Regions from separate parts of the Paenibacillus sp. FSL K6-2524 genome, predicted to be linked through region 2. Evidence: predicted binding sites of a transcription regulator. Region 2 holds the regulator's gene; the other holds the start of a gene.

The links. Region 2 encodes Rex, which represses fermentation and respiration genes when NADH is low (regulators of the CRP and FNR family bind a similar motif). Its sites were predicted from a motif close to TTGTGAAATATTTCACAA; they were not measured.
Region 1: a site for Rex is predicted at 2,119-2,136, ahead of NST85_RS26980 (cytochrome ubiquinol oxidase subunit I). Genes of this name have one in related genera too.

What each region holds. Positions count from the first base shown of each region.
Region 1 covers NZ_JBBOSP010000001.1:5,793,212-5,797,988, forward strand. Annotated here, with positions in the region: gene cydB (cytochrome d ubiquinol oxidase subunit II) at 1-631, opposite strand, end outside; gene NST85_RS26980 (cytochrome ubiquinol oxidase subunit I) at 618-2,021, opposite strand; gene NST85_RS26985 (hypothetical protein) at 2,308-3,969, opposite strand; gene NST85_RS26990 (ABC transporter ATP-binding protein) at 3,969-4,757, opposite strand.
Region 2 covers NZ_JBBOSP010000001.1:3,947,941-3,952,717, forward strand. Annotated here, with positions in the region: gene NST85_RS18065 (hypothetical protein) at 1-204, opposite strand, end outside; gene NST85_RS18070 (cell wall elongation regulator TseB-like domain-containing protein) at 471-956, opposite strand; gene NST85_RS18075 (amidohydrolase) at 1,006-2,304, opposite strand; gene NST85_RS18080 (redox-sensing transcriptional repressor Rex) at 2,294-2,941, opposite strand; gene dinG (ATP-dependent DNA helicase DinG) at 2,954-4,777, opposite strand, start outside.

The DNA.
Region 1 (4,777 bases), 1.8 Mb from region 2:
GCACTACAAACAGTGCCGCAAGTGGAATAAGTAATTTGTGAGCTAATTTACGAGCACGCTCTTGCAAACTTCCTGTAGTCCGCAAAGATGTGTACATTAAGCCATGCACAAGACATAATACAACAACAGTAATGCCGCCTACTAATGTATATGGATTTACCATATCGAACAATCCGGCCTTCATTTCCATGTCAGCATCGATCGGCAATCCCTTCATCATCCCTGTAAACACTACACCCAGCAAGAATGGAGGCAATAAACTTCCTAGGAAAATGGAGATATCCCATGTTTTTTTCCATTTCCCGTTATCCACTTTCCCGCGGAATTCAAATGCGACACCCCGGGCAATCAGTGCGAGTAACAAGACGACCAGCGGTGTGTAATATCCACTGAACATAGTGGCATACCAGTTCGGGAAAGCTGCGAACATCGCGCCCCCTGCTGTAATTAGCCACACCTCATTCGCATCCCAGAAGGGACCAATTGTATTGATCAATACTCTTTTCTCCGTATCGTTCTTGGCCAAGAACTTCGTACTCATTCCGACCCCGAAATCGAATCCTTCTAGAAAGAAAAACCCTACAAACAATACTGCAACAAGCACGAACCAGAGTTCATTAAGAGATAGCATGGTTACCCTCCTTACCAAATGGATCTGCTGAATGGTCATCATGATTATCTTCAGCGTATGGACCACTCTTAATAACTTTGACGAACAAGTACACCATGACCGCACCAAGTGCCGCGTAAATTGTAGTGAAACTGATCACTGAGAACAAAATTTGTCCTGAAGTAACACTAGGTGAGATACTATCCTTCGTTTGCATGAGTCCGAACACGGTCCATGGTTGACGACCAATTTCCGTCATGACCCATCCCGCTGTATTCGCAATGAATGGTAGCGATATCGACCACAACATGAGCTTATAATACCATTTGTTTGGAGACTCTAATTTTTTGCGCTTCATCAGATATAAACCCCAGAGACCAAGTACAATCATCAATGACCCGGCAGCAACCATGATCCGGAAACTCCAGAACGTTGTGCGCACAGGTGGAATGTAGTCGCCTGGTCCATAAGTTTGCTCATATTCCGCTTGAAGCTCATTGATCCCTTTCACTTCACCAGTGAAGCTACTGTAGGACAAGAAGCTGAGCAAGTACGGAATTTGTATTTCGAAATTATTCTTTCCATTTTCTGAATCAATATGAGCATATACCGTCCATGGAGCTGGGTCACCACTCTTACCCCACAGAGCTTCAGATGCTGCCATCTTCATCGGTTGAGTTTCCACCAAGTACTGAGCTTGCTGGTGACCGAATAACGCTGTACCCAACGAAGAAATCAGACCAACAATAATCGCAATTTGGAACGATTTCTTAAAGAATTTAACGTCTTGTTTCTTTAATAGTTTATAAGCACTGACACCTGTAATGAGGAAGGCCCCCGTGGCAAACGCACCCAGAACGGTATGCGGGAATTCCACCAACAACTGCCCATTGGTAATCAGCGCAAAGAAGTCGTTCATCTCAGCCCGCCCATTGTTGATCTCAAATCCAACAGGATGCTGCATAAACGAGTTAGCTGCTAAAATCCAGAACGCTGAAACCGCCGTACCAATCGCAACGAGCCAAATGCAGAGCAAATGAACACGTTTGGATAAACGATCCCAACCAAAAATCCATAATCCAATAAATGTTGATTCCATAAAGAATGCAAATAGCGCTTCAACCGCTAGCGGTGCGCCAAACACGTCCCCTACAAATCGCGAGTAATCTGACCAGTTCATACCAAACTGGAACTCCTGAAGAATACCAGTAACCACCCCTACTGCAAAGTTAATCAGGAACAGCTTCCCCCAGAACTTCGCCATACGTTTATACTCTTCTTTACCCTTCACAACATACATAGTTTCCATAATTGCAATGAGCAGCGCCAGACCAATGGACAGCGGCACGAAGAAGAAGTGGAAAATCGTTGTGGTTGCAAATTGAAGGCGCGCAAGCATGATCGGATCCATAAATTTCTTCCCTACTTTCTTTCTTTGTTTATCTTTTTTTATCTATTGTGAATTCTATCACGGAAAAATTAAAATGAACGCCGTAAAAGTAATAATTTTGTGACAAGAATCACATGACTAATGTCACAATTATGAAGAATATCTGATTTCCGCACTATAGCGCCCTTTTCCTTCATCAGACTACCTATGTGTTTGTGAAAAAACTGTGACTGCCCCATTGATTCTTGATCAACAGGGCAGTCATTGTAAGTTAAGTTTTAGAGACAGTGAACCTTAAGTTCTCATTTTATATCTGAATCCCACGCTGTAATATAGCCTTGGAAAATGCCCATTTCCATACAGCAAGGTTTGCAACGACCAAGACTACAATATAACCATAAACACCATAATCTAAACTCGTAGCCAGCCAGTGAAGAAACGCGAACACTGCCAATAGAAGCATCAGGGGAATCACTCGTATGCTCTCCGCCTGTTGTCCTCCTTCGAATGCCTCGGAAAAAGGGAGGGCTTTGCGCATACAAGCAAAACAAATCACAGTATAGAGCGTGAAACTTAGTGCCACCACGATCAAGTCCGGAATAATCACTGCGCCAAACAGAATCATAAAAACACAACTATCTAATATAAACAGTGGCAACAACAATCGAACTAGGCAAGCTTTCAGTGCCCCCCTGTAAATAGGTGCATGGTCCGATATTGGAGCAGCCTGATATATCCATGATGCCTTATATTTAGCGGAATATCTTAGCATGATTACAAGTGTCGGAACTAGTATTGCACAGAAATAGATAAGCAAATACTTCTTCGTACCTACTAGATCAAGGGACCCATTACCAGAAAAATCACTAAACAAGAATATAAAGGGGAATATAATAGAGAGCCCGATTGAGGGATATACCTTGAGCTTAAACTCTCGCTCTTTCCCCATCATGGTCCAAGCAAAGTTGAAAAACACCCTTTCCTGTGGGTCTCTACATAATAAACTGTTTACACGTCTTAATAGGAATCCTTTTTTCTTCCGACTCCGCCCTCCAGGATCAGCTAGTTTTTGCAGATTTCTCTCTAGGGATGGCATAAGTTTGATATAGAGTAGAAAGGCCGCAATCGGTACAAACACTGCCAATAATGAAAATAGAATAAACAAAGGTTCATTCACACCGTGGAGTAGGCTCTCAAAGGACGCCCCGAACCAAATAGGAGGGAGGAAGAACTGCCACCACTTCGCATGGAAAACAACTTCTAAATCTACGACACCAAACATTCGTATAAGCAGTTGATAACCAATCGTAATTGATATTGTGAGACCGATCTGTACATAGTTGATCATGTCCTTGAGCTTCTCACCGTCGAAGAACTTTAATATCGCCAAATATACCAATGCGGTAATGACAACAATCAGCAGATCCATCAGAATAAGTTCCAGCAGGAATAGTAGGAAGAACCCTACCCCATGCCGAATTAATCCCGCGACCAGCGGTATACCTGATATAGCTCCTGTCAGAAAGAACATATAGATCAGGATGTGTATGGTCTTAGCCATGGCAATCGTCTTCCGACTTATCGGTTTAGTAGACAATATGTTTCGGTCACGGATATCAAGTAACACCGCCGAAAAGTCGGAAATAAGCGAGGTTAAAATCATGAACATGAATACACCAAACACCGTACTCATCTGAAAAATATAATTATCTCCCATCAAAATAAATGGGGTGCTCATTAATCCAAATAAGATATACAACCATAATGATCGAATAAATTGATTGCCCTCCGGGGCGCCTTTGCCGTCTTTCTTCTTCGAAGACTTCGTGATGATGGTGGGTACTCTTCTAGCATCCATCGTCAATTTAGTCTGAAGTATACGGCGCATGACAGGATAATCAATGCCTGATTTTTCAAATAACCTACTAAACTTATCCAGTATCTTCAGTGAACGATAATCTTTCATCATTACACCTCTTGCACAATAGATACGAATTTTTCCGCGATAGCCCTGTGCTCATTAAAACCAGTTAATTGATTGAAAATCTGCTCCAATGATCCTTCATGACTTTGAGCCTTAAGCTCTTCAAAGCTACCGTCGGCAACAATTCGCCCACCGTCTAGCAAAATAATCCGGCTACTGATCTTCTCTACCACATCCATAATGTGTGAGGAGTAGAAGATCGTCTTCCCACCAGCCGCAAGCAATGCCAACATTTCTTTGACAACCATAACACTATTAGCATCTAGACCACTTAGGGGCTCGTCAAGAAAAAGAATATCAGGATTATGCAGCAAGCTTGAAATGATCAATACCTTCTGTTTCATCCCTTTGGAGAAAGTCGCAATCCGGGCGTTGGACACATCCTGCAGCCCGAAGCTTTCCATCAATTTAATTCCCTTAAGTTCTGCGTCTACTGCTTTTAGTCCATATAATTCGCCGATAAAAGACAGATATTCCAACGCGGTCAGCGTGTCGTACATTTCTGCAATTTCCGGAACATAACCTATCCTTTTCTTGTAATCAACCTTTCCATCACTGGGGCTTTGCCCAAGTACACTCACATCACCACTGTAACCCTCCACCAGGCCAAGCATAATCTTAACTGTAGTACTCTTACCTGCACCATTCGGACCTATGTATCCAATAATTTGACCAGGATATACTTCAAGATCAACCCCGTTCAACACATATTTATCACCATATTTCATTCTAAGATCACTTATCCGGATAACCGGTTCTCTTGTATTTTTCATTATCACTACTCATCTCCTCC
Region 2 (4,777 bases):
ATCGGTTCCTGGTTCTAATTTCAGTTTCAAATCAACCTCAGTGCGGGTAATATCAAACTGAACAGCATTTACACCCTCATATTCCGTCACCAGTTTTTTTAGGGGATTTTCAACCACCCACTGGCGATAAGCAAACCACCCACCAAACAACAACAGTGCTGATACCGCAACCGTTACAACAATCGGCCAGGTACGAAGTTTCACTTTGATGTCCCCCTTATGATGATAATATGTGTTGATATATATTAACTAGTATACTATTTTCCGACTATATCGATATACTAATCGTATATCATTTCAACAAATAGAAGTATATCACATCATACACACTAATTCGAATGGAAGGTGTGACTATATTTAAAATTTTATATTATTTCGCAGTTTAAACTATGCATACACCACAAAAATAAGCCATGTGCAAAATGTTCATTATCAACATTCGTGCACATGGCTTATTTAAATGTAATTACCTAGCGATTCGGTAGTGTAAACACCTCAGAGAGTGGTTCGCCGCTGCTGAAATTGTAGAAACGATAATAATGATGTGCGTTCTCTTTATAAAATAACTGCCACACTAATTGATCGTTATAAATTCCAGGAACCAATCTTACAATATCAATTTCCGGAAAGCGTTCATGTATGATCGCTTTGACCTGGGCTTCCGTTGTTCCTTCTGAGAGAGGGACTACTCGGGATTCTTTTCCTTCTTGAATCCATACCATGACTGCTTGCCCCGATTCATCCTTACCTTCTACAACCCAGCACACTTCATCCCAAACCGATTTATATACTTTCTTAACATCGCTAATACCGGCTTCCTGCTGTGCTCGTACTACCGCGGCTTGCTCGCCGCTCCACAAATCCTGTTGGATATAGATATAGAAACGGTGAAGACCAAAGAGCACGAGCAGCAGGGTTAGGATAGAGATTAGTATCCATTTGGTTTTCTTCTTCAACCTTCTCTTCCACTCCCCGTTAATGACTTGTTTGAGCTATGACGACGAATTAACGAGATAACAATCCTTCATAAGCTGCTTGCGCTTCATAACGCACTTTTTCTTCGTCAATAGTCAGCGCAGCACCATTCTTAATCACTTGTTTGCCGTTCACCCAAACATGCTCCACATCTTTCGCTCCGGCCGAATACACTGCATGAGAAATATAATCGGTTCTTGGCAGAAAATGAGCCTGCTCCGTATTCAGAGCAATAAAATCGGCCTTCATTCCCTGGGCCAATTTGCCCGTATCCTGTAAGAAAACTGACTTAGCACCATACTCTGTACCCATCTTGAGTGCTTGTAATGCCGGTACAGCAGTTGGATCACCAGATACCCCTTTATGAATCAATGCAGCCAACCGGATTTCCTCAAACATATCAAGGTTATTATTGCTAGCAGCACCATCTGTACCAAGTGAAACGGTAACACCCGCTTTGAGTAATTCAGGCACTCGAGCAACACCGCTAGCGAGCTTTAGATTGCTACCTGGATTATGGGATACTCCTACTTGATGTGCTGCCAGAATTTCGATCTCCTCATCGTTCAAATGCACAGCATGTGCAACCAGTGATGGACGAGAGAACATACCCATATTGAGTAAATGTTGAACCGGTCGTACGCCATAATTACTCACATTTTGTTCCACTTCAGTCTTAGTCTCCGACATATGCGTATGTAACGGCAAGTTAAGATCGTGGGCTGCCTGAACAAATTTCTCGAAGAAATTAGGTGCACAAGTATAAGGTGAATGTGGTGAGAGCATCGTTGTGATCCGCCCGTCTGCTTTACCATGCCAGTCACGAGCAAATCCAACAGCTTCATTTAACTTCTGGCGTTGTTCATCTTCAGAGCAGAACCCAATTGCACCACGCATAAGAACAGCACGTATACCCGATTCTTCTACTACTTTGGCCACTTGGTCCATATGGTCATACATATCTAGAAAGGTCGTCGTCCCACCTTTTAGCATTTCAAGCACGGACAATGAAGTCCCCCAATACACATCACTACCTGTAAATTTAGCCTCCATAGGCCACATTTTATCTTGAAGCCAAACTTGTAGGGCAAGATCATCCCCATACCCACGTAACAGTGACATCGCCGCATGTCCGTGCGTATTTACCAAACCTGGAAGGAAGAGAAGGCCTGCTCCATCAAAAATTTCTGCTCCTTCTGCACCTTCAGGACGTTCCTCACCAATATACGTTATCGTATCTCCCTCAACCAACATATAACCATTAACTACGGGACGTGCATCGTCCATTACCGCTATCGTCCCATTTTTAATTAACCACTTATGACTCATCTAATTCTGTTTCCTTTCCATTCAAATAATAGGCTAAACTCAGGAGGTCCGTTGTAAAATCGGCCGCATGAATACGCACCTCAGGTGGGACCTTCAGAATTGTAGGAGCGAAATTGAGAATCGCTTCTACCCCAGCGGCTACTAGAACATCAGCTACTCGCTGCGCCTCTGTATCCGGAACTGTAATAATCCCGATTCGGATATTATTCTGTTTGACCGATTCTACTAGTTCCTCTATTGGTTGTACCGTAATATTATTGATTTTGCTACCAATCTTCGACGGAAAGGCATCAAAAATACTCACAATTTTCATATTATCCTTCAAGTAAGCATTGTAATTGGAAAGCGCTTGTCCCAAGTTACCAGCTCCGACCAAAGCTACATTAATTTGTTGGTCCAAGTTTAAAATTTGACGAATTTTCTCAATCAGATAAGAAACGTCGTATCCAATCCCTTTACGACCGAAATCACCAAAATAGGCAAGATCCTTACGAATTTGTGCCGGATTGAGTGCCAGTTTCTGACCCAACTCTTGTGAGGAAACTGTAGGTACTTCCCTTTGACTTAATTGATTTAGAAAACGTAAGTAAACGGGTAATCTTCGTACCACGGCATCCGATATTTTTTCTGATTTCATGCATTTTTCCTCCTAATCTGATAAAGAAGAACCTTGTTGTTCTTCAGCGACCAGCCATTCCGAAATACGTGGAACCATCTGTTCAAGTGGCATATGCTCCATCTTCGGTCCGGGTAATGAATATAAAAAGTATTTTCCGTAGTAGGATTCCAAGATGCGCGTATCATAAACAACCACAATTCCACGGTCTTGCGAAGAACGGACCAGCCGTCCAAAACCTTGCTTAAAGCGGATAACCGCCTGCGGCACAGACAACTTCATAAAGGGATTCTTCTTCTCCTTCTGAAGTCGCTCACTCTTCGCTTCAATCAACGGATGGTTGGGAGGTTGGAAAGGTAAACGGACAATTGCCAAGCTGGTTAAAGCTTCACCTGGAATGTCTACACCTTCCCAGAAACTACTCGTTCCAAGCAGAACGGAAGCACTCTGCCCTTGAAACCTGCGAGTTAACTTACTACGATTACCACTATCCATCCCTTGGCCTATTACCGTAATTCCCCGTTGAGACAGCAGTTCCTTAAGAGGATCATACACTTGCCGTAACATTCGATAAGAGGTAAACAACACCAACATTCGACCTTGTGTTACAGTTGCAGTGTCTGCTAAAGACTGCACAAGCGTATTGACAAAATGATCATCTCCTACGCTCCCCTTAACACTCGGGAAATCCCTTGGAATTACTAGGAGTGCTTGATCACGGTAATTAAATGGAGATGGAAGCACTGAAGTAACCAATCTATCTTCGGAGGCAGCCTCCTGAAGTCCAAGCTGTTCAATCATATATTGAAATGATTTATCGACCGACAATGTCGCCGAAGTCATCACTACACTCTTCTTCTTATCAAAGAAATACGATTTTAATTGGGCGCTCACATCAATTGGAACAGCAAAGATCTGTAATGATCGACTACGGTAATTACCATTGCCTTCGATCCAGTACACCGTATCCTCGTCATCCAGTTTGATGAAAGAACGCAAACCATCACGCTCGTTTGCGATATCTTTGAATAATCCACTGATATCCGTCATTAAACCTTCAGATCCGTAATCATCTGGCTCTTCCCTAATCTCACCTAGCATGCGTTCTCCCTTGCGAAGCACATCGCTCAGAATAACATAAATCTGATTCTCCAATGCTTCAATAGCATCCCATTCCTTGGGCTTCCTATTTGGAAGTAACCGAAGAACGAACTGTCCAGGATCTCCTGGAGCTGCATCACTGCGGTCAGGCATGAGCACGAAGAGCATTTCGCTGAGCTTATCCCAGCTCTCTTTCACATCCAGCAGAGAACGATATAAGCCATCAATAATAGAACACCACTCTGATGACTTTTCACTCTTCGTATTCTGAAGGGCGCTTCTAAGACTCGGAAGTTGTCCTGTCTTACTATCTTTGAACAGACGTGTCAAAGTATGCACAACAGTAAAGTACTTTAATTGAAGGCCCAGATGCTTTCCGGCTACGTCTTCTAAATGATGAGCTTCGTCAATAACCAATCGCTCATAGCTAGGAAGCAATTGATGTCCCGCTTGAATATCTGTGAACAATTTGGAATGGTTAGTAATGACTACATCAGCGATACCAGCCTCATGCTTAGCACGATGATAGAAGCATTTGCGGAACCAAGGACAGGAACGACCCAGACAGGAGTCCGACTCACTAGCCACAGTCTCCCAGAAGTCCCCCCCACGATTCCCCATGTTGAGTTCCTCATCGTCCCCGGTCTCCGTTTGGGTCAACCATACAATCATTTGTGCGGCGATCATTACTTCTTCTTTTGGCGTTGCAAAGTCTTTTCTATTTATTTTATGTTCAAATTTTCTCAAACACAAATA